Regions from separate parts of the uncultured Pseudosulfitobacter sp. genome, predicted to be linked through region 1. Evidence: riboswitches for the same ligand, from Rfam matches in the RefSeq annotation. Region 1 holds a riboswitch; each other region holds the start of a gene.
The links. A riboswitch is a leader RNA that binds a small molecule or an ion and turns the genes downstream of it on or off. The one in region 1 is predicted to bind cobalamin.
Positions count from the first base shown of each region.

Region 2: another riboswitch for cobalamin. It lies ahead of bluB (5,6-dimethylbenzimidazole synthase); the one in region 1 lies ahead of AAC077_RS06400 (hypothetical protein).
Region 3: another riboswitch for cobalamin. It lies ahead of AAC077_RS15860 (DUF1636 domain-containing protein); the one in region 1 lies ahead of AAC077_RS06400 (hypothetical protein).

Region 1 is NZ_CAXBJW010000001.1:1,287,559-1,298,134, forward strand. It holds gene AAC077_RS06380 (hypothetical protein) at 46-426, opposite strand; gene AAC077_RS06385 (hypothetical protein) at 413-547, opposite strand; gene AAC077_RS06390 (Mrp/NBP35 family ATP-binding protein) at 586-1,662, opposite strand; gene AAC077_RS06395 (DUF1127 domain-containing protein) at 1,774-2,121, shown strand; gene AAC077_RS06400 (hypothetical protein) at 3,037-3,309, opposite strand; cobalamin riboswitch at 3,416-3,612, opposite strand; gene AAC077_RS06405 (UvrD-helicase domain-containing protein) at 3,685-6,096, opposite strand; gene AAC077_RS06410 (pyruvate carboxylase) at 6,414-9,851, shown strand; gene AAC077_RS06415 (VOC family protein) at 9,914-10,309, shown strand; tRNA gene AAC077_RS06420 (tRNA-Gly) at 10,408-10,482, shown strand.
Region 2 is NZ_CAXBJW010000007.1:19,982-30,557, forward strand. It holds gene AAC077_RS15355 (ABC transporter ATP-binding protein) at 1-865, shown strand, start outside; gene AAC077_RS15360 (ABC transporter permease) at 935-2,017, shown strand; gene AAC077_RS15365 (ABC transporter permease) at 2,017-2,937, shown strand; gene AAC077_RS15370 (BMP family ABC transporter substrate-binding protein) at 2,966-4,039, shown strand; cobalamin riboswitch at 4,127-4,307, shown strand; gene bluB (5,6-dimethylbenzimidazole synthase) at 4,357-5,037, shown strand; gene AAC077_RS15380 (metal-binding protein ZinT) at 5,102-5,779, opposite strand; gene blaOXA (class D beta-lactamase) at 5,887-6,690, opposite strand; gene AAC077_RS15390 (hypothetical protein) at 6,687-7,010, opposite strand; gene AAC077_RS15395 (glutathione S-transferase) at 7,163-7,771, shown strand; gene AAC077_RS15400 (aldo/keto reductase) at 7,824-8,756, shown strand; gene AAC077_RS15405 (FAD-binding oxidoreductase) at 8,753-9,817, shown strand; gene AAC077_RS15410 (GH25 family lysozyme) at 9,836-10,576, shown strand, end outside.
Region 3 is NZ_CAXBJW010000007.1:125,726-136,301, reverse strand. It holds gene AAC077_RS15885 (UPF0262 family protein) at 1-395, shown strand, start outside; gene AAC077_RS15880 (low molecular weight phosphatase family protein) at 397-858, shown strand; gene AAC077_RS15875 (ketosteroid isomerase-related protein) at 870-1,259, shown strand; gene AAC077_RS15870 (GNAT family N-acetyltransferase) at 1,256-1,840, shown strand; gene AAC077_RS15865 (hypothetical protein) at 1,841-2,239, opposite strand; cobalamin riboswitch at 2,522-2,731, shown strand; gene AAC077_RS15860 (DUF1636 domain-containing protein) at 2,826-3,215, shown strand; gene cobW (cobalamin biosynthesis protein CobW) at 3,208-4,266, shown strand; gene cobN (cobaltochelatase subunit CobN) at 4,274-7,585, shown strand; gene cobG (precorrin-3B synthase) at 7,582-8,715, shown strand; gene AAC077_RS15840 (precorrin-8X methylmutase) at 8,712-9,341, shown strand; gene cobI (precorrin-2 C(20)-methyltransferase) at 9,344-10,078, shown strand; gene cobJ (precorrin-3B C(17)-methyltransferase) at 10,075-10,576, shown strand, end outside.

The DNA.
Region 1 (10,576 bases):
AGACGTTAAACACGACACTCGCTACGTTATGGGTAGTCTCACATATCAGATGTATAGAAAAGGAGAATTCTTCAAAAAATCACCTTCTTGGCGATTAGTTTTGCCATGACGGTTAAATAATCGGTGTTTGCTAGATTTAGCCGCTTCCCTGAGCGTAATTAAAGCTTCGCCTATAAACAAAAAGACGATTTGGGCCAGGTGTTCACCTGGAAACGCCAGTTCACTGACGTAAAAATCCCTGATCAGCACCTGCGCCCGCGCGCCGCTGCCATCCCGCTGCTTGCCGATCCAATAAGTCGTCTGCACCGCCTCGATCGTGAACGCGGAGCTCTCCTTGACCTCGGGCAGATCATTCAGTGACGGCAAGAACTTTCCCTGACTCGCGGCAAGTTGTTCCGCCATCCTGAAATCATCACGGCTGAACATGGCCGTTGCGGGCATCCTTGCCCTGATCGGGCCAAAGCCTGGGGGCCATACCGATGTTGAAACTGGTGTTGTGATGCCCGCGCATGATGCTGGCGCTTGGCGTGCTGGGCGCGGCTTGCATGTATATAGAGGCAAACCGCGCCCAGGATTAGGCAAGCCTCAGGCCATGCCGCCGTCGATCAACCCCTTGGCGATCTTGGCATAGGCCTGCGCCATCGGTCCGTCGCCCGCGGCTACCGGTGTGCCATTGTCACCGGCCAGCCGCGTTTCCAGATCAATCGGCAAGGCCCCCAGCAGCGGCACACCCATCTTCTGCGCTTCGGTCGCCACGCCACCGGTGCCGAAAATCTCGTGCTGCGCGCCGCAGTCGGGGCAGATGAACATCGACATGTTTTCAATCAGCCCCAGCACAGGGGTTTTCAGCGTCTTGAACATGTCCAGCGCCTTGCGTGCATCAATCAGCGCCACGTCCTGCGGCGTGCTGACCACGATGGCCCCGGTCAGTTCGGATTTGGTGCACAGGGTCAGTTGAACATCGCCGGTGCCCGGCGGCAGATCGACCAGCAGCACGTCCAGCTCGCCCCACTGCACCTGCCCCAGCATCTGTTGCAGCGCGCCCATCAGCATCGGGCCCCGCCAGACCACGGCCTTGCCCTCTTCCATCATGAAACCGATCGACATCAGCGTAACGCCATGCGCGTGCAGTGGGATGATCGTCTTGCCGTCGGGCGATGCGGGGCGTTTGTTCACCCCCATCATGCGCGGCTGCGAGGGTCCGTAAATATCGGCATCCAGCAGCCCCACCTTGCGGCCCTGTTTGGCCAGCGCCACGGCCAGGTTCGACGACACGGTGGATTTGCCCACACCGCCCTTGCCCGAGCCAATGGCCAGAATGCGCTGAACCCCCGACGGCTTGGTCGGGCCGTCCTGCGGCTTGGGGTGGCCGCCGATCTTCAGGCTGGGCGGCGGTGTCGCGGGTTTGGCGGCGGGGCCGTGGGCGGTCAGGGCCACCTGCACGCTGTCCACGCCCGACACGGCGGCCACGGCAGCTTGCGCCGCTTCGCGGACCGGCCCCATGGCCTGCGCGGCCTCGGGCGTCGGTGCCTCGATGACAAAGCGCACGGCGCTGCCGTCGATCTGGATGGCACGAATCAAATCGCGGCTGATCAGGTCGCCGCCATCGGGCAAGGCGACTCGTTTCAGCGCGGCGGTGATCAGATCGTTTGTAAGTGTCATGTCATACCTCTTTTCACAGCCATTGTTGTGGCAGTTGCCGCCGCAGGTGCAACCCCTAACGGCGGTTTGCACAAGGCTTGGGCGCTTTGCAAAAATAGGTCAGTGCCCCCTATGCATTTGCTGCATGGCAGCATTGTTGATACGTCTATTGTGCAGGCGCAGCATTTCACTAAATTGAAGTCAACACGAACGCAAACGAACGCAAAACAAACATCCGAGGCACCGACGAACATGGCCTATCTGAACCAGACAACCACATACGCAAGCCTGACCGAGCGTCTGCTGGCAACCACAGCACGCCTGCTGGACGCCGCTGCGGCACGTCAGGCAAAACGCGCGGTCTACCGCACAACATTCAACGAGCTGGCAAGCCTGGGTGATCGCGATCTCGCTGATCTCGGCCTGCACCGCTCGCAAATCCGCCGGATTGCCACCGAGGCAGCCTACGGCGACAAGTAATACGAGTTCGGGCATTTTCACCTCCTCCCGGAAATGTCCGTCACGACGCGGCGGTATCTCTCCTCCTCCCTGATGCCGCCGCACCTTTTCCCCGATCAAACGGGGATACGACATCGCTGCCGGTCTTTCCTCCTCCCTGACCTGCGCAGTGACTAACGCGGCGACACCGCTCCTCCCTCAGGTGTCGCCGCACAGGATACCCCGGTCAAACGGGGGTTTGGATCGCCACTTGGGTCTCTCCTCCTCCCTGACCCGGTGGTGAACTAGGCGGCGGCCCTTCCTCCCAAGTGCCGCCGCACCTTCTACCCCGGTCAAACGGGGATACGGATCGCCACCTGGCCTCTCCTCCTCCCTGGCCCGGTGGTGAAAATACGCGGCGGTCTCTCCTCCCAGATCCCGTCGCACCCTAAAATTGTCGGGCCTCTCCTCCTCCCTGGTCCCGGCAATTGCAAAGGCGGCGGTCCCATCCTCCCGGGGCCGCCGTTTTTTTATGTTTGTGAGGGGGTTCGGAATGTGGTGTCGGCGCGCGGCGCGATTGGTCGCTGTGCGGGACGAAGCTGCCGTTAGAAATGGAATGCGAAGCCGCGCATCGTCGGGCCGTGGTGCGGCGATCCTGCTTCTGTGACTGGCACTTTATGGCAGCCAAGCACATCCAACCTGTCCGTCACGCGCAACAGCAACCAAATCGCCGTGCCGTGGGGCGGCCCGGCGATGCGCGGCGGCCTTCGGCCTTGATTCCGCGCGGGGGAAAGAGGAACAGGCTCGAACCGGACATTCAGAGCAAATCGCCCTAAGGGCTGCTTTGAGCCCCAAGGAGAGCAGACCTGTCGATCGGTTTCCCCAACCAAATCGCTTGTCGAAAACCACTGCTGGCTCACGCTGACAACAGGTGAGGGTTACGCAGTGCCAAACCGCTTAATGCACCATCCGACGCCCCGCAGCCCCACCCCGGCGCTGTGGCGTCGGAATGTGATGCGTCGCCGCTGCGATATGATCCAGAAAAGCGCTGACCGCAGGGCCGGGGTTGTCATCCTCCCAATGCGCCAGCACATCGCGCGCCGCCTGTCTGGGCCGCACGTCCTGCGGCAGGGTAAACACCCATTCCAGAAACCCCGCCCGCGCCGCCGCATCGCCGTCGGCACCGGCATTGTCCAGATCGGCAAGCCCTGCCACGATCCTTGAAAACATCTGTCGTCCTTTCCCGTCACGCCCCGTGACGTATTCCATTGGACGGATGGTTCGGGAAGGGCAGCACGGGAACAGACCTGTGCACAGCCGCCTCCATCGCCACCCGCGATTCACGTAACACCAAGGCTGGTTTCCGGGCTTGGGGCGGGCGGCCTTGCGGCCTGCGACGGGCACCTTCCCGGGGACTGTCCCCAGTGGCCTTGCCCGTTGCATCCCACCCTCACCGTTGCGGGGGCAGCGCCGGCATCTCACCGGCTTCCCAATTCTCCGCCCGTGGGCGGCACCTTGGACGTTCAGATTAGAAGTGCAGCCGATTCACAGCAAGTGCAAAGACGGCAGCAAGCGGCTGTTTGCGACGTGCCCTGGGGTCATGCCCTAAAACGGAATATCGTCGGTGCCGGTGATGAACTTTGACACGACCTTTTTCAGCCCCGCCTTTTCAAACGCGATCTCCAGCTTGTCGCCCTCGATCCCGACAACCGCGCCATAGCCGAACTTCTGGTGGAACACCCGTTCACCGACGGTAAAGCTGCTGACGGCGCTGGCGTCGATGGTGGTGTTGCGGCTTTCGCGGGGCTGGCTGACCGACCGGTCCTGACTGCGCGCCTGCAACCGCCGCCATCCGGGCGAGTTGTAGACATTGGCATCGGCCGCAGCATCGTGCAGGCGGGATTTGACCTCGGCCATGCCGGCCGCACCGTAATTGCCACCGTGCAGCCCCGGCGGGGTCAGCACATCGACGTGGTCGGCGGGCAATTCGTCGATAAACCGCGACGGCAGGGCCGACTGCCACTGACCGAACACGAACCGGTTCGACACGAACGAAATCGTGCACACTTCCTCGGCGCGGGTGATGCCGACATAGGCCAGCCGCCGCTCTTCCTCCAACCCCTTCAGCCCGCTTTCATCCATTGACCGTTGCGAGGGGAACAGGCCGTCCTCCCAGCCGGGCAGGAACACCATGGGAAATTCCAGCCCCTTGGCCGCGTGCAGGGTCATGATGCTGACCTTGGCGCCCTCGCCTTCCTGCTCGTTGTCCATGATCAGGCTAACGTGCTCCAGAAACCCTTGCAGGTTCTCGAAATTGTGCAGCTGGTTGATCAGCTCCTTGAGGTTCTCCAGCCGCCCCGGTGCCTCGGGTGTCTTGTCGTTCTGCCAGTGGGCGGTATAGCCGCTGTCGTCCAGAATCACCTCGGCCAGTTCGATGTGGGTATAGTCCGGCGCGGTGTCGGTTTCGGTGTCCACCACGCTGTCGTCATCGTCCAGAACGCGGGTGCCGTTCGACCGCAGCATCGCGGACCAACGGTCGATACCCTCGACCAGCTTGCGCAGCTCGGCACCCCCCTTGCCCTTAATCAGCCCTTGTTCAACCGCAATCCGCGCGCCTTCGACCAGGTTCACACCATTGGCCCGCGCCGTGATCTGGATCGTCTGCTGCGCCTTGTCGCCAAGGCCGCGCTTGGGCGTGTTGACGATACGTTCAAACGCCAGATCATTGTCCGGCGACACCACGACACGGAAATAGGCCATCGCATCGCGGATTTCCAAACGCTCGTAAAAGCGCGGGCCACCGATCACGCGGTAGGGCAGCCCGATGGTCAGGAACCGGTCCTCGAAGGCGCGCATCTGGTGCGAAGCACGGACCAGGATCGCCATCTCGTCCAGGTTCATCGCCCGCAGGCCACGGGTGCCACGCTGCGCCGCCTCGATCTCCTCACCGATCCAGCGGGCCTCTTCCTCGCCGTCCCAATGGCCGATCAGGCGCACCATCTCGCCCTCGGTCTCTTCGGTCCACAACGTCTTGCCCAGCCGGTCCGAGTTGCCCGCAATCACGCCAGACGCTGCCGCCAGAATATGCGGGGTCGAGCGGTAGTTCTGTTCCAGCCGCACCACATGCGCGCCGGGAAAATCCTTTTCAAACCGCAGGATGTTGCCCACCTCGGCCCCGCGCCAGCCATAGATCGACTGGTCGTCGTCGCCCACGCAACAGATGTTCTTGTGCCCGCCCGCCAGCAGCCGCAGCCAAAGGTACTGGGCGACGTTGGTGTCCTGATATTCGTCCACAAGGATGTATTTGAACCAGCGTTGATACTGTTCCAGCACATCGGGGTGCTTTTGAAAGATCGTGACCATGTGCAACAGCAGGTCACCGAAATCCGTGGCGTTCAGGTCGATCAGCCGGCGCTGGTATTGCGCGTACAGCTCGACACCCTTGTGATTGTAGGCCCCCGCATCCGCCGCCGGGATCTTGTCCGGCGTCAGCGCGCGGTTTTTCCATGCATCAATGACCCCGGCCAGTTGCCGCGCGGGCCAGCGTTTGTCGTCAATGCCCGCCGCACTGACCAGTTGTTTCAACAGACGCAACTGGTCGTCCGTGTCCAGAATGGTAAAGTTCGACTTCAACCCCACCAGTTCCGCGTGCCGCCGCAGCAGCTTGACGCAGATGGCGTGGAAAGTGCCCAGCCACGGCATGCCTTCGATCTGCTGGCCCAGCATCTGGCCCACGCGGTTCTTCATCTCGCGCGCGGCCTTGTTGGTAAAGGTCACGGCCAGCACCTCGTTCGGGCGTGCGCGTCCCGTCATCAGCAAATGGACGATTCGCGCCGTCAACGCGCGGGTCTTGCCGGTGCCCGCCCCTGCCAGCATCAGCACTGGGCCGTCCATCTGTTCGACAGCGGCCCGTTGCGCAGGGTTCAACCCGTCCAGATAGGGTTGCGGGCGCGCGGCCATGGCGCGGGCGGACAGCGAAGCGCCTTCAAAGGCGTCCATTTCATCGAAACTGCTCATGTGGCCCGATATACAGGTCCCGCGTCCCGAGGGAAAGGGTGTTCCACGGATGTTCTCATTGCAGACCCCGCACGGAACGCCCCGCCTGCACGGACGCCCTGTCCGGCTTTGTTCCGTCCCGACCGCTATGGGCGCGCCTGTCAAATGCCCCGATCTGCGTCAGCCCTGCTGAGTCTGTGCGCTAACATGTCAGAGAGCAGACCGGATGCGCCGCAAACGCGCCGCTGAGCGGTGTCATTGGGTTGTAACAGTCGCATAATTTGACCTACACCCTGCGTGAACACCATCAGGTCGTTACTTACATAAGGATGTCCACCTTGACTGAGTTCTCCAAAATTCTCATCGCCAACCGTGGTGAAATCGCCATCCGCATCATGCGGGCCGCCAACGAGATGGGCAAAAAGACGGTGGCCGTCTTTGCCGAAGAGGACAAGCTGGGGCTGCACCGGTTCAAGGCGGACGAAGCTTATCGCATTGGCGAAGGCATGGGGCCGGTCGCGGCCTATCTGAGCATCGAGGAAATCATCCGCGTGGCCCGCATGTCGGGTGCCGACGCGATCCACCCCGGGTACGGCCTGCTGTCGGAAAACCCCGATTTCGTCGATGCCTGCGACGCGGCGGGCATCACCTTTATCGGTCCCAAGGCCGAAACCATGCGCGCCCTGGGCGACAAGGCCAGCGCGCGGCGTGTGGCGGTCGAGGCCGGTGTGCCGGTGATCCCTGCGACCGAAGTGCTGGGCACCGATATGGACGCGATCCGCACCGAGGCTGCCGAGGTCGGCTATCCGCTGATGCTGAAAGCGTCCTGGGGCGGCGGTGGTCGGGGCATGCGTCCGATCAACGGCCCCGACGAGCTGGAAGAAAAGGTGCTGGAAGGCCGCCGCGAGGCCGAGGCCGCCTTTGGCAACGGCGAGGGCTATCTGGAAAAGATGATCCTGCGCGCCCGCCACGTCGAGGTGCAGATCCTGGGCGACAAACATGGCGGCATGTACCACCTGTTTGAACGCGACTGTTCCGTGCAGCGGCGCAACCAGAAGGTCGTGGAGCGTGCCCCTGCCCCCTACCTGACACCCGAGCAGCGCGAGGAGATCTGCGCGCTTGGCTACAAGATCTGCAAACACGTGAATTACGAATGCGCCGGCACCGTCGAATTCCTGATGGATATGGACGACGGCCAGTTCTATTTCATCGAAGTGAACCCGCGCGTGCAGGTGGAACACACCGTCACCGAAGAAGTCACCGGCATCGACATCGTGCGCGCCCAGATCCTGATCGCCGAGGGCAAGAGCATCGCCGACGCCACCGGCAAGGACAGCCAGTCGGACGTGACCCTGAACGGCCACGCCCTGCAAACCCGGATCACCACCGAGGACCCGCAGAACAACTTTATCCCCGACTATGGCCGCATCACCGCCTATCGGTCGGCCACGGGTCTGGGCATCCGTCTGGACGGCGGCACGGCTTACGCGGGCGGCGTCATCACCCGCTATTACGACAGCCTGCTGACCAAGGTGACAGCCAAGGCACCGACGCCCGAGATGGCCATCGCCCGCATGGACCGCGCCCTGCGCGAATTCCGTATTCGCGGTGTCAGCACCAACATCGCCTTCGTCGAAAACCTGCTGAAGCACCCGACCTTCCTCGATTACAGCTATACCACCAAGTTCATCGACACGACGCCCGAGCTGTTCCAGTTCTCGCGCCGCCGCGACCGGGGCACCAAGGTGCTGACCTATATCGCGGACATCACCGTGAACGGCCACCCCGAGACCAAGGACCGCCCCCTGCCCGCCAACGTGCGCGCGCCGAAACCGCCAGTGCCCGCGCAGGAACCCAGCATGGGCACCCGCAACATGCTGGAGCAAAAGGGCGCGCAGGCCGTCGCCGATTGGATGAAGGCGCAAAAGCAACTGCTGCTGACCGACACAACCATGCGCGACGGGCACCAGTCCTTGCTGGCCACGCGGATGCGCTCGATCGACATGATCAAGGCGGCCCCCGCCTATGCGGCAAACCTGCCGCAACTGTTCAGCGTCGAATGCTGGGGCGGTGCGACCTTCGATGTGGCCTATCGTTTCTTGCAGGAATGCCCGTGGCAACGCCTGCGCGACCTGCGCGCGCGGATGCCCAACGTGATGACGCAAATGCTGCTGCGCGGCTCGAACGGGGTGGGCTACACCAACTATCCCGACAACGTGGTGCAGTTCTTTGTGAAACAGGCCGCTGACAGCGGTGTTGACGTGTTCCGCGTGTTCGACAGCCTGAACTGGGTGGAAAACATGCGCGTGGCGATGGACGCAGTGGTCGACAGCGGCAAGATCTGCGAAGGCACCATTTGCTACACCGGCGACATGCTGAACCCCGACCGCGCCAAATACGACCTGAAGTATTACGTGCAGATGGGTCAGGACCTGAAAGATGCAGGCGCGCATATTCTGGGCCTGAAGGACATGGCGGGCCTGCTGAAACCCGCCGCGGCCAAGGCGCTGATCCATGCGCTGAAACAAGAGGTCGGCCTGCCGATCCACTTCCACACGCACGACACGTCGGGTGCGGCGGCAGCCACGGTGATGGCGGCGGCGGATGCGGGTGTGGACGCGGTCGACGCGGCGATGGACGCGTTTTCGGGCGGCACCTCGCAGCCCTGCCTTGGCTCGATCGTCGAGGCACTGCGCAACACACCGCGCGACACCGGGCTGGACATGGCCGCCGTGCGCGAAATGTCGGACTATTGGGAAGGCGTGCGCGCGCAATACGCCGCGTTTGAGTCCGGCCTGATGGCCCCCGCCTCCGAGGTTTACCTGCACGAAATGCCCGGCGGGCAGTTCACCAACCTCAAGGCGCAGGCGCGCTCGCTGGGGCTAGAAGACCGCTGGCACGAGGTGGCGCAGACCTATGCGGATGTGAACCAGATGTTCGGTGACATCGTGAAGGTCACGCCGTCGTCCAAGGTCGTCGGCGACATGGCCCTGATGATGGTGAGCCAAGGCCTGACCCGCGCGCAGGTCGAAGACCCCAAGGCCGACGTGGCCTTTCCCGACAGCGTCGTGGACATGATGCGCGGCAACCTGGGCCAGCCTCCGGGCGGCTTCCCCGCAGGCATCCAGAAAAAGGTGCTGAAAGGCGAAGCGCCGTCAACCGACCGGCCGGGCAAGCATCTGGACCCCGTGGACATCGCAGCGACCCGCGCGCAAGTGACCGAAGAGCTGGAAGGCAAGACCATCGACGACGAGGATCTGGCAGGCTACCTGATGTATCCGAAGGTCTTCATGGACTATATGGGCCGCCACCGCAGCTATGGCCCCGTGCGCACCCTGCCCACGCACACGTTCTTTTACGGGATGGCCCCCGGCGAAGAAATCAGCGTGGAGATTGACCCCGGAAAGACGATGGAAATCCGCCTGCAAGCGGTGGGCGACACCGGTGAGGACGGCGAGGTCAAGGTGTTCTTTGAACTGAACGGCCAGCCGCGCGTGATCCGCGTGCCGAACCGCATGGTCAAATCCACCACCCAACAGCGCCCCAAGGCGGAACTGGGCAACACCAACCACATCGGCGCGCCGATGCCGGGCGTGGTGGCCACCGTGGCCACGTCGGTGGGCGCGCAGGTCAAAGAAGGCGACCTGCTGCTGACCATCGAAGCGATGAAGATGGAAACCGGCATCCACGCCGAACGCGACGCCACGGTCAAGGCGGTCAACGTCCAGCCGGGCAGTCAGATCGACGCCAAGGATCTGCTGATCGAGCTGGAGTGAGGCGACACGACGCCAATCCCCTCTGTCCGATCCGTCGGGCAGAGGGAACAAGGGAATCAGCCATGCAACACCTCGCCCTGATCGCGCTGCTGGTCCCCGACTATGACGCAGGCATCGCCTTCTACGTCGACCGGATGGGATTCGACCTGCTGGAAGACACCGACATGGGCGGCGGCAAACGTTGGGTGCGCGTGGCCCCTGCGGGGGCACAAACCGCGTTCCTGCTGGCGCGTGCGGTGGGCACACGCCAGACAGATGCCATCGGCAACCAGGGCGGCGGACGTGTCTGGCTGTTTTTGCAAACCGACGACTTCGCCGCCGATCATGCGCGCCTGCTGGCCGCCGGTGTCACGTTCGAGGAATCACCGCGCCACGAGCCTTATGGCACCGTCGCCGTCATGCAGGACATTTTTGGCAACCGCTGGGACCTGATCCAGTTCGCAAATCCCACGGCCTGACCCCGCCCCCTGCGACAAGATGAACTTTTTTTGACGAACCTCAATTTTCCACTTGCAGCCGGATGCCCGCGTTTGTAGATCAGCCCTACCAAAAGGAAGCGGGCGTAGCTCAGGGGTAGAGCATAACCTTGCCAAGGTTAGGGTCGGGCGTTCGAATCGCCTCGCCCGCTCCAATTTGGTCCTGCCCACCCACGCAGGAAACAGACAAGGCCGCCTTCGGGCGGCCTTGCTGCGTTTCGGGGGGTCGGTTTTATCCTCTGGCCGCGC
Region 2 (10,576 bases), on a different contig from region 1:
TTGCATTCCGCGTGACACGTCGGCCGCGGACATGGCGGAAATGATGGTGGGCAGCGCGCTGAAGCCGCCGCAAAAGGCCGCCGGACCCGTGGGCGATGTGCTGCTGGAGCTGCGCGGGCTGTCGTTGCCGCCGGCCTCGGACTTTGGGATGCCGCTGCGCGAGATTTCGGTTTCGGTGCGCGCGGGCGAGGTGCTGGGCATTGGCGGTGTCGCGGGCAACGGGCAGGACGAATTGCTGTCGGCCCTGTCGGGCGAGGTGCAAGTGCCTGGCGGAACTGTGTTTTTCAAGGGGGGCGACATGGGCCGGTTGGGGCCGAACGCGCGACGCGCGGCGGGCTTGCTGACCGCGCCCGAGGAACGGTTGGGCCATGCCGCCGCCCCCGATATGTCGCTGACCGAAAACGCCATGCTGACCGGTGCCGCGCGCCAGGGGCTGGAGCGCAACGGGCTGCTGAACTGGGGCGCGGCGCGCAGCTTTGCCAACCAGATCATCGCCGATTTCGACGTGCGCACGCCGGGACCGGGCAACGCGGCGCGGTCCCTGTCGGGGGGCAACTTGCAGAAGTTCGTGATCGGGCGCGAGATATTGCAACGGCCCGAAGTTCTGGTGGTGAACCAGCCCACCTGGGGTGTCGATGCCTCTGCCGCCGCCGCGATCCGGCAGGCGCTGCTGGATCTGGCCGAAGGCGGTGCTGCGGTGATCGTGATTTCGCAGGATCTGGACGAGCTGATGGAGATTTCAGACAATTTTGCCGCCCTGAACGAAGGACGGCTGAGTGCGGTGCGCCCCGCAGCAGGGCTGACGGTGGCCGAGATCGGTCAGATGATGGGCGGCGCACACGGGATGGAGGTGGCCCATGTGTGACCTTTGGATATTTGGCCGACCGGCCCTTCGGGGCGCGGTTATTTTGCAAGATGAAGATGGGGGCCGCGCATGATCAGGCTTGAGAAGCGGCCACAGCCAAGCCGGGCGATGGCGCTGGCCACGCCGCTGTTGGCGGTGCTGGCGACGATGGTCTTTGGCGGGCTGCTGTTTGCGGTGCTGGGCAAGGACCCGCTGCAATCCATCCTGACGATTTTCTGGCAGCCGCTGTTTGGAGAGTTTGCGTTTTATTACCGCCCGCAACTGCTGGTCAAAGGCGCGCCCTTGGTGTTGATCGCCATGGGGCTGGCGCTGGGGTTTCGCGCGGGCATCTGGAACATCGGAGCCGAGGGGCAGTACATCATCGGTGCGATCTGCGGAGCGGCGGCGGCACTGGCGTTCTATCCGCTGGACGCATGGTGGATTTTCCCGCTGATGGTCCTGTGTGGCGGCCTGGGCGGGTTCCTGTGGGCGATGATCCCGGGGCTGTTGAAGGTCAAGTTCGGGACCAATGAAATTCTGGTCAGCCTGATGCTGGTCTACGTGGCCGAGCAGCTTTTGTCGTCGATGTCCCTGGGGTTGCTGAAAAACCCCGAAGGCTATGGCTTTCCGGGTTCGCGGAACCTGCAACAATATGCATCCGCTCATAACGCAGAGATCATCGCCGGATCGGGGATGCATTGGGGCGTTGTGGCCGCGCTGATTGCGGTGATATTCGCCTATGTTCTGCTGACGCGGCACCGGCTGGGTTTTGCCATTCGGGTCACGGGTGAAGCGCCGCGGGCGGCCAAGTTCGGCGGTGTGAACCCCGCGCGGCTGGTGCTGTTCTGTCTGGGCGCGTCGGGGATGCTGGCGGGGCTGGCCGGCATGTTCGAGGTCGCGGGACCAGCGGGCCAGATCACCATCGACTTTAACGTGGGCTATGGATTTACCGCGATCATCGTGGCCTTTCTGGGCCGGTTGCATCCCATTGGCATTCTGCTGGCCGGTGCGTTGATGGCGCTGACCTATATCGGCGGTGACATTGCACAATCGCAGCTTGGCCTGCCCGCTGCCGCCATTCAGGTGTTTCAGGGCATGTTGTTGTTTTTCCTGTTGGCGCTGGATGTGCTGACCAACTACAGGCTGCGTTTCGGCGCGGCAGAGGTGGCGTGATGGACCTGTCAGTAATCAATCCGATCCTTTTGCTGGCCGCCCTGATGAGTGCGGCCACCCCGATCCTTCTGGCCGCCACGGGCGAGCTGGTGGTGGAACGTGCGGGCGTTCTGAACCTGGGCGTCGAGGGGATGATGATCGTCGGCGCCATCGCGGGCTTTATCGTGGCGGTGAACACCGGATCGCCCGCGCTGGGGTTCATCGGGGCGGCGGCGGGCGGTGCGGTGCTGTCGCTGTTGTTCGTGTTCCTGACACAGGTGGCGCTGGCCAATCAGGTGGCGTCCGGCCTTGGGCTGACCCTGTTCGGGCTGGGGCTGTCGGCGCTGATGGGGCAAAGCTATGTGGGGGTGAAACCGCCGCGCATGGCCGATCTGGACCTTGGCCCGCTGAGCGATATTCCGGTGCTGGGCCGCATTCTGTTCAGCCATGATGCGATGGTCTATATCGGGCTGCTGATCGTGCTGGGCGTCTGGGCGGGCCTGAAATACACCCGCGCCGGTCTGGTGTTGCGCGCCGTTGGGGAAAACCACGATGCGGCGCATGCACTGGGCTACAAGGTCAAACGCATCCGCATGGCCGCCATCCTGTTCGGCGGGGCCTGTGCGGGGTTGGGCGGGGCCTATATTTCGCTGATCCGCGTGCCGCAATGGACCGAAGGCATGACCGCCGGCGTCGGCTGGATCGCATTGGCGCTGGTCGTCTTCGCCTCGTGGAAGCCGTGGCGCGTTTTGCTGGGCGCCTATCTTTTCGGCGGCATCACCCAGTTGCAGTTGAATCTGCAAGGCGCGGGCGTTGCCATTCCTGTCGAGTATCTGGCAATGTCACCCTACATCGTAACGATCATCGTTCTGGTGATCCTGTCTGCTGACAAATCCCGCGCACCGGGTTCTCTGGGGCGCATTTTCCATGCCTCGCACTGAGGCCAATAAACCGGGGAGTATAACACTCATGACCTTCACCAAACTGATGGCCACGGCGGCCTTGACGCTGGGCCTTGCCACGGGCGCTTTTGCCCAGGACAAGACCAAGGTCGGCTTTGTCTTTGTCGGCCCCGTCGGCGACGGCGGCTGGACCTACGAGCACAACCAAGGGCGTCTGGCCCTGGAAGAAGAGTTCGGCGACAAGGTCGAAACCGTCTACGTGGAAAGCGTGGCCGAAGGCCCCGACAGCGAACGCGTTATGACGCAGATGGCGCTGGACGGTGCCGATCTGATCTTTACCACGTCGTTCGGCTACATGGACCCGACCATCAACGTTGCGGCCAAATTCCCGAACGTGAAGTTCGAGCACGCCACCGGCTACAAGCGCGCTGACAACGTTTCGACCTATTCGGCCCGCTTCTATGAAGGCCGCGCCATTCAGGGGCATATCGCCGGTGCGATGACCAAATCGAACATCGTCGGTTATATCGGGTCGTTCCCGATCCCCGAAGTGATCCGTGGCATCAACTCGGCCTATATCCATGCCAAGAAGGTTAACCCTGACGTCCAGTTCAAGATCATCTGGGCTTACACATGGTTTGATCCGGCCAAGGAAGCCGACGCCGCCAAGGTTCTGATCGAACAGGGCGCAGACGTGATCCTGCAACACACCGACTCGACCGCTCCGCAGGCTGCGGCGCAAAAAGCGGGCAACGTGATCACCTTTGGTCAGGCATCCGACATGGGGCAATACGCGCCCATGCCGCGCGTGTCCTCGATCATCGACAACTGGGCACCCTATTACATCGCCCGCACCAAGGCCGTGATGGACGGCACTTGGTCCTCGACAGAAACATGGGACGGTATTGGCCCGGGCATGGTTGGCATCGGCGAGATTTCGGACGCGGTTCCCGCCGAGGTCAAAGCCGAGGCGCTGGCGCTGAAAGACCAGATCGCATCGGGTGAATACCACCCCTTCACCGGCCCGCTGAAAAAGCAGGACGGCAGCGATTGGCTGGCCGAGGGTGAAACGGCCGATGACGGCACGCTGGCTGGCATGAACTTTTATGTCGAAGGCATCGAAGGCGACATTCCGCAATAAGCGCGGCTGACATCTGAATTTGAAAGGCTCCGGCAGCGTCCGGGGCCTTTTTTCGTCTGTGGGGCTTTTGTTCGTCGGCAATTTCCGTGCATCCTGCCCCTGTCTGGTGCCCGCCTGTCGGGAGAATCGGGAAGCCGGTGAAATTCCGGCACGTGCCCAACGCTGTAAGGGGGATGGCCTGCTGCACATGCCACTGGATCACTCCGGGAAGGCGCAGGGGGCCAGGCGATCCCAAGTCAGAAGACCGGCCAGACAGCACGGTGTGCCCCGCGTGGACGGCAGGGTGGCCGCATATACGTGTTGTTGGGGACCAAACAATGACGACATCCACCGCGCTGGCGCAGGCCGCGCCCTTTTCCACCGCTGAACGAGACGCCGTTTACAAAGCGATCCACACGCGCCGCGACGTGCGCGACCAGTTTCTGCCCGATCCGGTGGCGGATGACGTGTTGCGCAGGCTGCTGGAGGCGGCGCATCACGCGCCGTCGGTCGGCCTGAGCCAGCCGTGGAATTTCATCGTGATCCGCGCGCAACAAGACCGCGATCGCGTCTGGCGGGCCTTTCAGCAAGCCAATGCCGAGGCCGCCGAGATGTTCGAAGGGACCCGCCGCGAAACTTACACATCGCTGAAGCTGGAGGGCATCCGCAAGGCGCCGGTCAACATCTGCGTCACCTGCGACCGGTCGCGGGGCGGCAAGGTGGTGCTGGGGCGCACGCACAATCCGAACATGGATGTCTACAGCACCGTCTGCGCGATCCAGAACCTGTGGTTGGCCGCGCGAGCCGAGGGGATCGGCATGGGCTGGGTCAGCATCTTTCGGGATGCGGACCTGCGGGCCATTCTGGGCATTCCCGACCGGATCGAAATCGTGGGCTACCTGTGTCTTGGCTATGTCGACGAGCTGTATGACCGCCCCGAGCTGGAGGTCAAAGGCTGGTCGCGCCGTCTGCCGCTGGAAGAAATGATATTTGACGGCAGATGGCAGGGTGAGCCTTGAGCCTGTGTTGGCGACAGTCAGGCCCCGGGTGTGCCGGGGCCTGATGCGGTCAGAGTAAGCGGCTCTAATGTGCCATCATATCCGCCGCAATCTGGTCGCCGGTTTTGTCGGACGGGTAGTAGGTGGGCCAGTTGGTCACCTCGTCCAGCAATGCGGCGCGGTCGTCGCCCCAATACAGGTGATAGTGCCCTGCCGTTTGGGGGGCGATGGCGTGGTCGCTGAACTGGATGAACGCGGGCGCCTGCGCGTCGCCTGCGACCTTTTCAAAGATGTAGCGCACGCCGCGGTTGCCTGCCTTGTAGGTCAGAACCTCGTAGCCATCATCGGCATAGGTGCCGCCAAAGGTCACGTCGTTTTGGGTAAAGGTCACGGTGTCGCCGTCGATCACAATACGGTCCACGTCGGTTTTATAACCCGTCTCGTAGGTGACGCGATGGTCGGCGGCTGATTTGTCGCCGCTTTCGGCCTTGTGCTGCATGACCGGATCCAGCGTGCCGTTTTGCAGCAGCGGGTAGACCGATTGCCAGTCGCCCTGCCAATCCGCGAGCGTGCGCGCGGCAATCTGGCTGTCGTCAAAATGACCGTGATAGATGTCGTCTGCGCTGTGGTCGTGGCTGTGTGCATGATCGTGTGCGGCGTGATCGTGACTGTGTGTCTTTGTTTCTGCCCGCGCCAGCGGGGCGCACAAAACCAAGGCCCCAAGGGCGGTTGCGGCGATGTGCGTTGAGAACGACAGTTGCATCATTTGTACCTCTCTTAAGTGATGAGGCCGCACCTATGTCATGATTCGTAACGTTATAACATATCCCAAATTAGAAGGCGGTGATATTTCGCTTGGCCTCTGCGCGGTCACCCCTTGGGCAGTGTCAGCGCCAATGCGGGCCAGTCGCGCAAGAACCCATCGCGGGTCAGGTTGCCCGGTGATCCGTCCTGCCGCGTGGTGGCCTTGGACAGCGTGGCAAAAACCATTATCCGTTCGCCCTTTTGCGCCCAACCGACGAACCAGCCCCATCCGGCAGCGCGGTCAAACGACCGGTCCGCGCGGCGCGGAAAGGCGGTGCCGGTTTTGCCCTTCACCTGCCAGCCGTCCACCTTTCGTGTTTCGACCGTCGCGCGGGTCAGCGCCATCGCACGCGGGGTGGCAGGCAGCGTATCGGCCACCAGCCCGCGCAGGAATGCCACCTGCTCGCGCGGGGATACTTTCAACGAAGACGCGATCCATGCGCGTTCCAGCCCGTTGTCAAACCCGGCATCGCCCGAGAAATCGCCATTGCCGTACCCGTAGGCCAGCGCATGATTGCGCAGCACATCCGCGCCCAGTGTCCGCGTGATCCGCTGCGAATACCAGACCACCGAATATTTCAGCCACCGTTCGGGCGTGGTGGGCTGTTGCCATGCTGCGCCGCCCCAATCCGGGTCGCCGTCGTGCGGCGTGAACACCGGTGTCTGCGTATCGGTCAGAAACCCCGTCTCAAACCCGATCAGCGCCAACGGCACCTTGAACGTTGATGCGGGCGTCACGCGGGTGTCGCAGTCGCCCCGCTCCATCAAAACCGCGCCGCTGCGCGCATCAATAACCAGGGTACAAACCTCGGCGGCCTGAGCCCCTGCGGCGCCCAGACACAGCGCCGTGACCATCAGCAACCGCTTCATTCCGGCACCGCGCAGGAAAACGGCAGGAACGATCCGGCCATGCCCTCGGCCACCGCCATCAGCGCCAAAGTATCGGCCAGTTCGTATTCTGCATCGCTCACCGGACACACCCGACCCTGCAAACACCCCGACGCCAGAAAGGCGGCATGATCGTCCAGGAACCGCGCGCTGATACCGGCCATGTCGCCGGCGGTCATCTGCGTCCATGCAACCGAATAGCGGCTGCATTTCTCGGCGTTCCAGCCGTCGGGCTGCACTTGTGTGGCCGCAGGACCGGCCAGCAGCAGCACAAAAAGTGTCAGAAAGGATATGCGAGTCACAGACGCCCCCGAACCAGTGTCAGCCACTTTGATAAACCGCGCCCGACGAAACGACAAACCCGCGCAGTCAGGTTCTTGGCTGAAACCTCTCCTTGCGTCACGACATTGAAAAACCGGTTTCCAACGCCGGATTCCCGTGCCAACCTGAGCGGATGATCACATTGCATCACCTCAACCGGTCCCGCTCTCATCGTATTCTGTGGCTGCTCGAAGAGGCCGGCGCCGAGTACACGGTCAAGCATTACAAACGCGACGAGAAAACCAACCTCGCGCCGCCGGAACTGACCGCGATTCACCCGCTGGGCAAATCCCCGATGATCGAGATGGATGGCCGGCTGATCACCGAAAGCGCTGCCATCGTCGAAGTGATCTGCGCCAAACACGCGCCCCAGATGGTGCCTGCGAAAGACGACCCCGCCTATGTGCAACACCTTGAGCTGATGCACTTTGCCGAAGGGTCCGCGATGACCCCGATCCTGCTGAACCTGTACGTGGGGCGGTTGGGCGAGGCGGGTGCACCGCTGCATCCGCGCATTCACGAACAACTGAATTCGCACTTTGGCTATATGAACGACGTGCTGCGTCCGTCGGGCCATTTCGTGCTGGACGATCTGTCGGCTGCCGACATCATGCTAAGCTTTCCCGCAGAGATCGCGATGATGCAGGGCCGCGCCAAGGATTTCCCGCGCCTGGCCGATTTTGTCGAACGCATCCACGCCCGCCCGGCCTATCAGCGGGCGACCGCGCAAGGGGCCGACTAAAGAGGGCCAGCCCCCCATTGCGCCGCTGTCATGGCCATGTAAATCTTGGCCCATGACACAGCTTACATCCCCCGATGGCACCCCTGCCAGCCGCCTGACCTTTGGTACGATGCAATTCGGCGGCAATGCCGACGCCGCCGCGTCGCGTGCCATGTTTGATGCCTGCCGCGATGCGGGCATCAGCCATTTCGACACGGCATATGTTTACACCGAAGGGCGATCCGAAAGCCTGTTGGCCGACATGGTCAAAGCCGACCGCAACAGCCTGTTGATCGCCACCAAGGTCGCCTACACAGGCGGGGCCAGCCGGATCAACATTCTGGAACAGTTCGACGTGTCGCGCAAACGGCTCCAACTGGACATGGTCGATCTGCTGTACATCCACCGCTTTGACCCCGACACGCCGCTGGAAGAAACCATGGACACGCTGGCCCATCTGCAAGCGCAGGGGGCAATCCGCTATATCGGCGTGTCGAACTTTGCCGCCTGGCAGGTGATGAAAGCCCAAGCCATCGCCGCGCGGTTCGAAACCCGCATTGATGTGATCCAGCCCATGTACAACCTTGTGAAACGTCAGGCCGAGGTCGAGATCATCCCGATGTGCGTCGATCAGAACATCGACGTGGTGCCCTATTCGCCGCTGGGTGGCGGGTTGCTGACCGGAAAATACGCCGCTGGAGGCACGGGCCGGCTGAGCACCGACGACCGCTATGCCACACGCTACGGCTTGCCGTGGATGCACCAGACGGCCGCCGATCTGGCGGCGCTGGCAGAGGAGATGAACGTGTCGCCCGCCACATTGGCCGTGGCCTGGGCTGCCGCCCACCCTGCCCGTCCGCGCCCGATCATTTCGGGACGCAGCGTGGATCAGTTGCAGCCGTCGCTGGCAGCCGAAGGGTTCGACATGGACGCAGCCCTGTACGACCGCATCACCGCCCTGTCGCAAACACCGCCCCCCGCCACCGACCGGCTGGACGACCGATGAGCGATTTTATCGTCATCGGCGGCGGCATCGCGGGCGTTTCTGCCGCCGCGCGTTTGTCGGCGCTTGGCACCGTCACGGTGCTAGAGGCCGAGCAGGCGCTTGGCTATCACGCCTCGGGCCGGTCGGCGGCGCTGTTCGAAAAGAACTACGGGTTGCCGTCGGTCATTGCCCTGAACCACGCCAGCGACGCCTATCATCAGCCCTACCTGAGCCCCCGTGGTTTTATGCTGGTGGGCCGCGCGGGCGAAGACGCAGGGTTTGACGCTGACGCCGCCGCCCTGAAATGCCCCGAGATTTCGGTGGACGAGGCCCGTGCCATCGTGCCGATCCTGAACGACCAGATCACCCGCGCCGCCTATCACGTCGAAGCCTATGACATCGACACCGACCGGATGATCCAGGATTTTGCCAAACAGGTGCGCGGCCATGGCGGGCAAGTGCTGACGAATGCGCCGGTTACCGCCGTAGGCTTTGCAGACGGCATCTGGACCGTCACCGCGGGCGGGCAGGATCACCGCGCCGCAACGTTGGTGAATGCCGCCGGTGCATGGGCCGATCAGATTGCCGAACTGGCGGGCGTGCGCCCCGTGGGCATCACGCCCTTCCGCCGGTCGATGGCGCGTATTCCGGCGCCGGGCGGGCATGACATCAGCGGCTGGCCGATTTTCTTTGGCGTCAATGAAACGTGGTACGCCAAGCCCGATGCTGGGTCATTGCTGGTGTCGCCCGCAGAACAGCACGCAACCACGCCGCACGACGCATGGCCCGACGACATGGTGCTGGCCGAAGGGCTGGACCGCTACAGCCAGCACGTGACCACCGAGGTCACGCGGCTGGAGGCATCCTGGGCCGGTCTGCGCAGCTTTGCCCCCGACCGCACGCTGGTGTTGGGCCGCGATCCGGCAAACCCCGCCTTTGTCTGGTGCGCGGGTCAGGGCGGCTACGGCTTTCAGACCGCCCCTGCTGCGTCGCAATTGCTGGCCGATCTGGTCACCGGACAAACGCCCGAGATCGACGCGGCCACGGTGGCGTCGGTGTCACCTGCCCGCTTTAACCCGTAGATTTTTAAAGATTCGCCCATGTCCCTGACCCGTCGTCTTGCCCTGCTTTCTCTCCTGGCGCTGGCCGCCTGTGGCGGCCAGAATTCCAGCGCCCCGCCGGCGCAGCCCGGTGTGATCTTTGCGCCGAATTTCTCGGACGTGCATCCGGTCGATTTCAACGGCCGGGCCCCGCAACGGTATCCGGTGCAGGGCATCGACGCCGCACGGTTCCAAAAGTCCATCGACTGGAACACCGCACGGCGCAACGGCGTGAACTTTGCCTTTCTCAAGGCGACAGAGGGCGGCGACCTGCTGGACCCGGCGTTCAAAGACCACTGGCGCGATGCGGGCCGCGCGGGTGTCGAACGCGGTGCCTATCACTTCTATTATTTCTGCACCTCGCCCGAGGATCAGGCCCGCTGGTTCATCCGCAACGTACCGCGCACGCCCGGTATGCTGCCGCCGGTGCTGGATATGGAGTGGAACCCGTTCTCGCCCACCTGCGCCCACGTCCGCCCGCCCGCAGGCGAAGTGCGCGACCAGATGCGCCGCTGGATCAAAATCGTCGAGGCGCACTATGGGCTGCGCCCGATCATCTACACCACGCCGAAATTCTTCGAAGAAAACGGTCTGCGTTCATTTCGCGGCTATGACTTCTGGTTGCGGTCCACGGCCCGGAACGTGTCCGAGGCCTTTCCGGGGCAACGCTGGCGGTTCTGGCAGTATTCATCCACAGGCATCATTCCCGGTATCGTCGGCGAAGTGGACCTGAATGTGTTC
Region 3 (10,576 bases), on a different contig from region 1:
TGTTCGACCTGCTGGAAGAAAACAGCTTTGCGCTGCCCGCCCGCGACGACCGCGAGGTGCCGCCGGGGCCGTACCACCTTGGGCTGGCCATCCGCGAAAACCGGCTGGTCTTCGACGTGACCACGGAAGAGGCCGCCAAAGCCGCCGAATTCCACCTGTCGCTCGGGCCGTTCCGTCAGGTGGTCAAGGACTACTTCCAGATCTGCGAAAGCTATTTCGAGGCGGTCAAGAAACTGCCCCCCAGCCAGATCGAAACCATCGACATGGCCCGCCGCGGCATCCACAACGAAGGCAGCCGCGTCCTGCAAGAACGCCTCGCGGGCAAGGCCGACATCGACGAAGGCACCGCGCGCCGCCTGTTCACCCTGATCTGCGTCCTGCATTTCGGCGGTTAGAATGGTTGCACCCTTGCCCCAATCGGTACTGTTTTGCTGCGACCACAACGCGGTGCGCTCTCCGATGGCCGAGGCGATCATGAAAAAGTTCTATGGCACCGGCACCTATGTCCAGTCCGCCGGGGTCAAGGCCGACATGGAAATCGACGGCTTCTCCATCGCCGTCTGTCAGGAAATCGACGTCGAACTGTCGCGCCACCGCTCGCGCAGCTTTGACCAGATGGAAGACTGGGGCGACGATCTGGGCAGCTTCGACCTGATCGTGGCGCTGTCGCCGGCCTCGCAACGCCGCGCGCTGGATCTGACCCGCTTTTACCATCTGGAAATCGCCTATTGGCCGATCATGGACCCCACCGGCCTGGGCGAAACCCGCGAGGCCAAGCTGGTCAACTACCGCAGCGCCCGCGACCAGATCATCGCCCACCTGCACGACCGCTGGGGCCCGCCCACCGTGCTGACCTGAAGGAACCGCCCATGTCCGTGGTGAACCGCTATTTCGACGCCTTCAACGCAGGCGACACCGACGCCATGCTGGATTGCCTGACCGACGACGTGGCCCACCACGTGAACGAAGGGCAGGTCCGCACCGGCAAGGCGCTCTTTGCCGACTTTTGCGCCCATATGACCCGCTGCTATGCCGAAAACCTGACCGATATGCAGGTGTTCGTGAACGCGGATGAAACCCGTGCTGCGGCCGAATATGTGGTCAACGGCACCTATCTGCAAACCGACGCACGCCTGCCAGCGGCGCGCAATCAAACCTACAAGCTGCCCGCAGGCTCGTTTTTCGACCTGAAGGACGGCAAGATCGCCCGCGTTACCACCTATTACAATCTGGCCGACTGGACGGCACAGGTCGCGTGACCCAGTGCCACGTGCTGACCGGCGCCGCGCTGGATGCGGCCCTTGGCGATGTGGCCCGCCTGCGCATCACGGTGTTCCGCGACTGGCCCTACCTCTACGACGGCGATCTGGACTATGAACGCCGTTACCTTGCCGCCTTCCGCGCCTCGCCACAGGCGGTCGTGGTCGGGGCCTATGACGGCAACAGGCTGGTGGGGGCCGCCACCGCTGCACCCCTCAGCGATCACGCCGACGATTTCGCACAGGCCTTCGACGGCACCGGCGTAAACATCGACGATGTGTTCTATTGCGCCGAAAGCGTGCTGCTGGACGACCATCGCGGGCAGGGGATCGGGCACCGGTTCTTTGACGCCCGCGAGGACGCCGCCCGCGCCTTTGGCTACAGCAAATCCGCCTTTTGCGCCGTGCAACGCCCTGCCGACCACCCCTTGCGGCCCGCCGACTACCGCCCGCTTGATACCTTCTGGCGCAAACGCGGCTATGCCCCGCTGGACGGGGCCACCGCGCAGTTCACGTGGAAAGACGTGGACGCAGACGCGCCCACGGCCAAACCGCTGCAAGTGTGGATCAAAGACCTGTAATCAGCCGCAAAGCTGTCCGGCCTGATCGCCAAACGCCTTCCAACGCTTCCAGAACGCCTCGTTGCTGGACGAATCCGACGTGCGCATCTCTTGCGCGCTGTGCGGATCGTTAAAGAACCCGACCCCGCGCCGCTGGTCCGAAGCGCTCAGCGACATATCCGCCACCGCCTGCACACAGCCGCACCGCGCCCGGTTCGCCTGTTTGCGCCCCGAGGCCTGACAGGCGTTCGCAATCGGTCCCGACGCAAACAGCACCGGCGCAGGCTGCCCCAGGGGCGTCGACGCGCGCGCGCCGGGCGACTGATAGGTCGTTGCATTGTAACTGGAATATCTGGTCCCACCGCCACCACAGGCGGCGACAAGGGCCAGACACGAGATTAGGGCCGTCAATCGGATCATGGTTTCGCCTCACACCATCGCGGCATTCTTTGGCCGCAGCTTACTGCTGATGCGGATTATGCCTGAATTCGCAGCAGGGGGCAATTCACGAGTGTGCGGGTCAAACGGTCGCGGGTGCTGGCGCGGCGGGGCTGGCCCCGAAGGCTAAAGTCAGGGCGCATAGCCCCCGCCCAAACGCACCAAAACCCGCAAACACCCTGCGCAGCAGCGCCCGACCGCCCGTCGCACCAATGGCAATTGCCCTGTCGCCTGCATTGTCTTGACAAGCCTTTTTGGTTCAGCGCACATGCGGGTGTGATTGGTGCCTGCTCATGCAGGTGAAAAGGGAATGTGCAGCCGTGATCTTTCACGGTGAAGCACAGCCGCCCCCGCGACCGTGAACGGAAAGACTGTGTGACACCACTGGCATTGCGCTGGGAAGGTATCATGGTCACAGGCCTTCAAGGCCTAAATCCGTAAGCCGGGAGACCTGCCATCATAGAACGACGTAACCGGACGGGGTGTTCCGGTGTCGGGGCAATTCTGCCTCGCAGAGACACTCTGCCTTGCAGGTACACCTCGCCACCTTTGCCGCGTTCCATATTTTATGGAGGCAGAAGCGATGAACGATCAGACCGAATTGCTTGTCTGTGTCAAATGCCGACGCGGGCAAGAGATGGCCGAAGAGGGCCGTCGCCCGGGTCAGGCGCTTTTTGACGCAATAGCACAGCTGGACCGCCCCGATGGGCTTCGGGTGACTGCGGTAGACTGTTTGCAAAACTGCGATCACGGCTGCACCGTCGCTTTGCGCGGCGGGGAACGCTGGACCTATGTCTTTGCAAACGTAGATGAAAACAACGACCCGGCGATGATCCTCGATGGGGCCCTTCGCTATCATGCCACCGCTGACGGACTGATTCCGTGGCGCGAGCGTCCCGAACATTTCAAACGCAATTGTGTTGCCCGAATTCCGCCCCCGGAGGTGCCCCATGTCTGATCTCGCAAAACTCCCCGTCACTGTCATCACCGGTTTTCTGGGATCTGGCAAAACCACGCTGGTGCGCCAGCTTATGCTGAATCCGGGCGGGCGGCGGTTGGCCGTCATCGTGAACGAATTTGGCGATGTCGGTGTCGACGGCGAAATTCTGAAGCAATGTGCAATTCCCGAATGCCCGGCCGAGAATATTCTCGAACTGGCAAACGGCTGCATCTGCTGCACCGTGGCGGATGACTTTATTCCGACCATCGAAACGTTGATGGCGCTGGACCCGCGTCCTGATCACATCCTGATTGAAACCTCTGGTCTGGCACTGCCCAAGCCGCTGCTCAAGGCGTTCGACTGGCCTGACATCCGCTCGCGGATCACGGTGGACGGGGTGATCGCGCTGGCCGACGCCGAAGCGGTGGCAGCCGGGCGTTTCGCGCCCAATATCGCCGCGGTCGACGCGCAGCGTCTGGCGGACGACAGCCTTGACCATGAAACACCGCTGTCCGAAGTGTTCGAAGATCAGATTTCTTGCGCCGACATCGTTCTGTTGACCAAGCCCGACCTTGCAGGCCCCGAAGGGGTTGCACGCGCCCGCGCCGTCATCGCCGCCAAGGCCGCGCGCCCGATCCCCATGGTCGAGGTGGCCGAGGGCGCGATTGATCCGCGCATCCTTCTGGGACTGGAAGCCGCAGCCGAGGACGACATGGACGCGCGCCCCTCGCATCACGACGGTGCGGACGACCACGAACACGACGATTTTGACAGCATTGTCGTGGATATTCCCGAATTGACCGACCCCAACGATCTTGTGCGCGTGATCGGGAAGCTGGCGCAGGATCACAACATCCTGCGCGTCAAAGGGTATGCAGCGGTTCAGGACAAGGCGATGCGGCTGTTGGTGCAGGCCGTCGGCATGCGTGTGCGCCACCAATATGATCGCCCGTGGAAACCGGACGAGCCGCGCCAGGGGCGCCTCGTGGTGATCGCCGAACATGACGACATCGACGCACAGGTGATCCGCAACGCACTTGGCGCGGCACAGCCGCTGGTCACAGGATAGCCGCGCCGTGCATGTCGTTTTTCGGGAAAGCCACGGGCTGGACGAGGCCGAGACGCCAATGGATCTGGGCCAGAGTGCCGCAGATCTGGTGGTGTTGTCCTTGTCTGATTCCGACCTTGGCGCCTTCGCCGAAGGCTGGCGGCGCGGTGGTGGCGCGCAGGGGCGTCTGCCGTCCTTGCGTCTGGCCAATATCGTCGCGCTGAAACATCCGCTGTCGGTGGACACCTATGTTGCCCAGACCCTTTCGGGGGCGAAGGGCATCCTGATCCGGCTGATCGGCAGCGTTCCCTATTGGCCCTACGGCTTGCAGCAGATCCGCGCCCTGGCCGAGGAAAAGAACATCGCCCTTGCCGTGCTGCCTGCGGACGGGCGTGTGGATGACCGGCTGGATGCTGTGTCGACAGTTCCAATATCCACCCTGCGGCGGCTTGCGAAACTGTGCGACACCGGGGGAGTGGTCGCGGCACAGGCTGCGTTGGCACAACTGGCCCTGGCTGCGGGGCTGTATGCAGGGCCGGTTATCGGCTCCAAGGCGCTGCCCGTGGTCGGCGCATGGACCCCCGAGACTGGCGCATGCTGCCCGCTGGTCGCTGTGTTGCCCGACGATGCAGGTCCATCACAGACCCAGCCGCGCGTTCTGATCGTATTCTACAGATCCTATCTGGCGGCCGCTGATCTGGCCACGATCACCGCGCTGTTCGCGGCGTTCCGCGCGCGTGGGTTCAACGTATGCGGGCTTTTCGCGCCATCGCTCAAATCACCCGAAGCGGCGGGGTGGCTGCGTCGACAGGTCAGACAATACGCACCTGTGGCCGTGGTCAACGCCACGGCCTTTTCCGGCAAAGGCGCGGACGGCACATCGCCATTGGATGCCGCACAGGTGCCGGTGTTTCAGGTGGCATTGGCAACCTCGACCCGCAAGGCCTGGGCCGACGCGGAACGCGGCCTGTCGCCCGCCGATCTGGCCATGCATGTGGTTCTGCCCGAAGTGGACGGTCGCATCACCGCCGGTGTCGCCAGCTTCAAGGACCCGCAAAAGCGGGACCCGGATTTGCAATATGCCCGCTTTGCACACCGGGCCGATGCAGGTCGCATCGCGGCAATCGCAGACCGTGTGCAGGGCTGGACACGGCTGGCGCAGACACCACCGGCGGCGCTTCGGGTTGCACTGGTGCTGTCGACCTATCCGGGCAAGGACTGGAACATGGGCCACGCCGTTGGCCTGGACGCGCCGCAGTCGGCGCACGCCATCCTGGAGGATCTGAAAACCGCGGGCTATGACGTCTGCACCGACGGCGTGCCCTTGCATCAGGCTCTGGCGGCGCGCAGCACCCGCTGGCCCTTGTCCGAATACAAAGCCGCCCTCGCACGTCTTCCCGACACGCTGCGCGCACACCTGTCCGAAGCCTGGGGCGACCCCCAGGACGATCCCGATGTGCAGGACGACGCGTTTCACTTCGCGGCCATCGCTTGCGGCAAAGTGGTGGTGGCGCTGCAACCCGAACGTGCTGCCGCCCAAGGGCGGGACGACAGCTATCACGATCTGTCGCGCACGCCGCGCCACGCCTACGTGGCCTTCTACCTGTGGCTTCAGTCGCAAACCGACGCGCTGGTGCATATCGGCGCGCATGGCACGCTGGAATGGCTTCCCGGCAAATCCGTCGCACTGTCCGACACCTGCTGGCCCGAGGTGCTGACGGGGGCCTTGCCGGTGATCTATCCCTTTATCGTCAACGATCCCGGCGAGGCGGCGCAGGCCAAGCGACGGATCGGGGCCGTGACGCTGGGCCACATCCCGCCGCCCCTGCGCGAAAGCGGCACACCCGAACGTCTGGCCCGGCTCGAAGCCTTGCTTGACGAATTTTCCAATGCCGACGGTCTGGACCCGCGCCGCCGCGACCGGCTTCAGGGCGATATCCGCGCCGAGGCACAGGTGCAGGGGGTCGAGCAGGATCTGGGGCTGGACAGCGCCGGGTGCAGTGCCGAGGCGATCACGCGGATCGACCGGTTTGTCTGCGACATCAAGGAAAGCCAGTTCGGCGAGGGCCTGCATATCTGGGGCCGGTCGCCGCGCGGCGATGCGCCTTTTGCCACCGCGCAATCGGTGGCGCGCGAACGACAGTCCTTGCTGGACGCTTTGGCGGGGCGGCGTATCGCGGCGGGTCCGTCAGGCTCGCCCTATCGCGGACGGCGCGACGTTCTGCCGACAGGTCGCAACCTGTTCACAACCGACCCGCGTGCGGTGCCGACACGGGCGGCCCATGCGCAGGGGGTGCGGCTTGCCGATGAACTGGTGCGCCGCCATTTGCAGGATCAGGGCAACTGGCCGCGCACCCTGATCGTCGACCTGTGGGGGTCGGCAACGATGCGCACCGCAGGCGAGGAATTTGCCATGGCACTGCACCTGCTGGGCGTGCGCCCGCTGTGGGATGCAGGGTCGGAACGGGTCTCGGGCATCGAAGTCCTGCCGATCACCGAACTGGACCGCCCGCGCGTCGATGTCACCTTGCGGGTCTCGGGCCTGTTTCGTGACGTGTTCCCGACCCTCTCGGCGCTGTTTTCCCAAGCGGTGCGTGCGCTGGCCGCCCGCGACGAGGCACCCGACTGGAACCCCTATGTGGCGGTGGACAATCTGGCGCGGGTCTACGGCCCGCAGCCGGGGCAGTTCGGTCTGGGCATGGGGGCCGCGCTGGACGACTATACCGAAGCAGGGCGCGCGCAGGCGGGTCTGGCGTGGCTCAAGGCAAGTTCGTGGGCCCTGGACGGCACGGACGCGCGGCTGGACATGGGCGGCATCCGTGCGCGCGTGGCATCCGCGGACAGCTTCGTGCATCCGCAGGACCTGCCCGAAACCGATCTGCTGCTGGCCGCAGACTATGCCGGCCACGAGGCAGGCTTTGCCGCAGCCCAGGCTGTGACGGGCGGGGCTGCGGCGCTTTATCACCTGAACAACACGGACCCCGCGCACCCGCGTGCAATGGGACTGACCGAAGAGATCGCGCGCGTGGTCCATTCCCGCGCCAGCCATCCGGGTTGGATCGCAGGCATGAAACACCACGGATTTCGCGGCGCAGCCGAGATTGCGGCGACCTTGGACCACATGGCAAGCTTTGCCCATCTGGCAGGCGTCGTGCCCGCGCATCTGTTTGATCTTTACCACGATGCGACCTTGGGCGACCCGGAAACCGACGGGTTCCTGCAAGACGCCAACCCTGAAGCGCACCGCGCGATGCAGGCCCGGTTTGCCGCCTTGCTCGATGCGGGCCTGTGGCAAACGCGCCGCAATTCGGTGCTGTCGGATATGGCGGTGCCGCGATGACCGCGACGCAGATCAAGGGGTGGTGCCCGGGTGCCTACCGGCCGATGATGGCCGCAGACGGGTTGGTGATGCGCGTGCGCCCGGCCTTTGCGCGTCTGACGGCGGCTGAGGTTCTGGGCCTGTGTGAACTGGCGCGGCGCTATGGTCAGCCGGGGCTCGAGGTCACCAACCGCGCAAACCTGCAAATCCGCGGTGTGGCCGAAACGGACCATGACACGGTATTGCAAGCGCTGGGCGATCTGGGCCTGCTGGACGCCGATCCCGCGCAGGAAAGCCGCCGCAACATCCTGGTCAGCCCGTTCTGGCAGACGGGCGATCTGACTCAGAGCTTGACCGGGGCTTTGCTGTCGCGCTTGTCCGACCTTCCGGAACTGCCTGCAAAGGTCGGCTTTGCCGTGGATTGCGGCCCGCGTCCGCTGCTGCGCGGGGACAGTGCGGATATTCGGCTTGAACAGGGGGCAAACGGCTTGATCTTGCTGGCTGATGGCGCGACGGCAGGGCGCGCCGTGACGCAAGACAACGCCATCACCGCCCTGATCGAGATGGCGCACTGGCTGTCCGAACGCATCACCCCGGATCAACGCCGCATGTCCGGCGTGCGCACCGGCAACGCACTGCCCCACGCGTGGTGCAACGCCACACCCCGGTCCCCCGGTCCGGCCCCTTGCATCGGGCCGGTGCCGCTTGGCGCATTGGTCGGCTGCGCCTTTGGGCAGATAGATGCAGACGCGATGGCCAGACTGATCGAAGCCAAAGCCATCGCAGCCGTGCGGCTGACCCCTTGGCGCAGTGTGCTGTTGGAAAATGCGGACATGCCCGAAGGGACGGATTTTGTCACCGATCCCGCCGATCCGGTCCTGCATGTCAACGCCTGCGTGGGCGCGCCCTATTGTGCCTCGGCGACCGTCTCCACCCGCGACATCGCGCGACGCCTTGCGCCGCATATCGACGGTACGCTGCACGTCTCTGGCTGTGCCAAGGGCTGCGCGCGCCGAACCCCCGCCAACGTCACCTTGGTGGGCCGTGACGGCGCGTTCGACATCGTGCGCGACGGCACCGCTGCCGATGACCCCAACCAACGCGGGCTCGACCCCCATGACCTCATTACCGGAGCACCCTTTTTCCAATGATCCATACCTATGAAACCGACGGGGCCGCGATCTATGCGCAGTCCTTCGCCATGATCCGGGCCGAGGCCGATCTCGGACGCTTTGCCCCGGACGAGGAACCGATTGCCGTGCGCATGATCCATGCGGCCGGCATGGTGGGGCTTGAGCACTCCCTGAAGATGTCACCGGACTTTGCCAGCGCCGCCCGGTCGGCCCTTGCCGGCGGCGCGCCGATCCTGTGCGATGCACATATGGTCAGCGAAGGCGTGACGCGCACCCGGCTGCCCGCCGATAACGCGGTGATCTGCACCCTGCGTGATCCGTCGGTGCCCGATCTGGCCAGGGCGATGTCCAACACCAGATCCGCCGCCGCACTTGAACTGTGGCGGCCACATCTGGACGGCGCGCTTGTCGCCATCGGCAATGCGCCGACCGCGCTGTTTCACCTGCTGAACATGCTGGCCGATCCCGCTTGCCCGCGCCCCGCTGCGATCATCGGCTGCCCCGTCGGCTTTGTCGGCGCCCGCGAAAGCAAGGACGCCCTCTGGGCCAGCCAGCCCGTGCCCTGCTGCATCATAGAGGGGCGCCTTGGCGGCAGCGCGATCACGGTCGCTGCGATCAACGCCATCGCGAGCCGGGCAGAATGACTGTGGGCGGTCCAACCGGTGTGATCCATGGCGTGGGGCTGGGGCCCGGTGCTGCCGATCTGATGTCGGTGCGCGCGCATCGTCTTTTGTCGGGGGCGCGACATGTGGCATTTTTCCGAAAAGCGGGCCGTGCGGGCCGCGCGCGCAAGACTGTTGACGGGATTTTGCCCCAAGGCGTCATTGAATTCGCGATGGAATACCCCGTGACCACAGAGATCTCTGTGGATCATCCCGACTACAACGCCGCGCTCTCCGGCTTTTATGCCGACTGTTGCGGACATCTGCGCGCCCTTGCCGAACAGGGCGAGGATGTCGTCGTGCTCTGTGAAGGCGATCCCTTCTTTTATGGATCGTTCATGCACCTCTACACCCGCCTGAAAGACAGCGTGCCGGTGCAGGTTGTCCCCGCGATCACCGGAATGTCGGCTGCGTGGACCGCAACGGGCCTGCCGATCACCTGGGGGGACGATGTTCTCAGCGTGGTGATGGCCACATTGCCCGAAGACGACCTCGTGCGTCACATGAGGTCGGCGGATGCCCTGGTGGTGATGAAGATCGGACGCAACATCGACAAGGTGCGCAATGCGCTGCGCGCCGCCGGGAAATACGACGACGCCTGGCTGGTGGAATGCGCCAGCTTGGGCGAACAAACGGTGCAAAAACTCTCTCAGGCCGAAGGTCGGGTCACACCGTATTTCTCGATCGTGATGGTCCATGGTCAGGGGCGTCGGCCATGACCGGGGGGCTGGCAATCGTCGGCTTGGGGCCGGGCGATGCAGCGCTGGTGACGCCGCAGGTGACTGCGGCACTGGCACTGGCCTCTGACATCGTGGGCTACGGCCCCTATGTTGACAGGATACCGGCGCGTGCGGGGCTGACGCTGCATCCTTCGGACAACCGGGTCGAGCTTGAACGCGCGCAGCATGCGCTGGAAATGGCGGCCGAAGGGCGGCGCGTGGTCGTCGTATCCTCGGGCGATCCCGGCGTGTTCGCCATGGCCGCCGCTGTGTTCGAAGCCGTCGAAAGTGGCCCGCAGCACTGGCGCAGGCTTCAGATTGATGTGCTGCCGGGCATCACCGCGATGCTGGCGGCGGCGGCCCGGGTGGGCGCGCCCCTTGGCCACGATTTTTGCGCCATCAACCTCAGTGACAACCTCAAGCCTTGGGCGTTGATCGAAAAACGGGTGCGGCTGGCCGCCGAAGCCGATTTTGCCATGGCCTTTTACAACCCGCGCT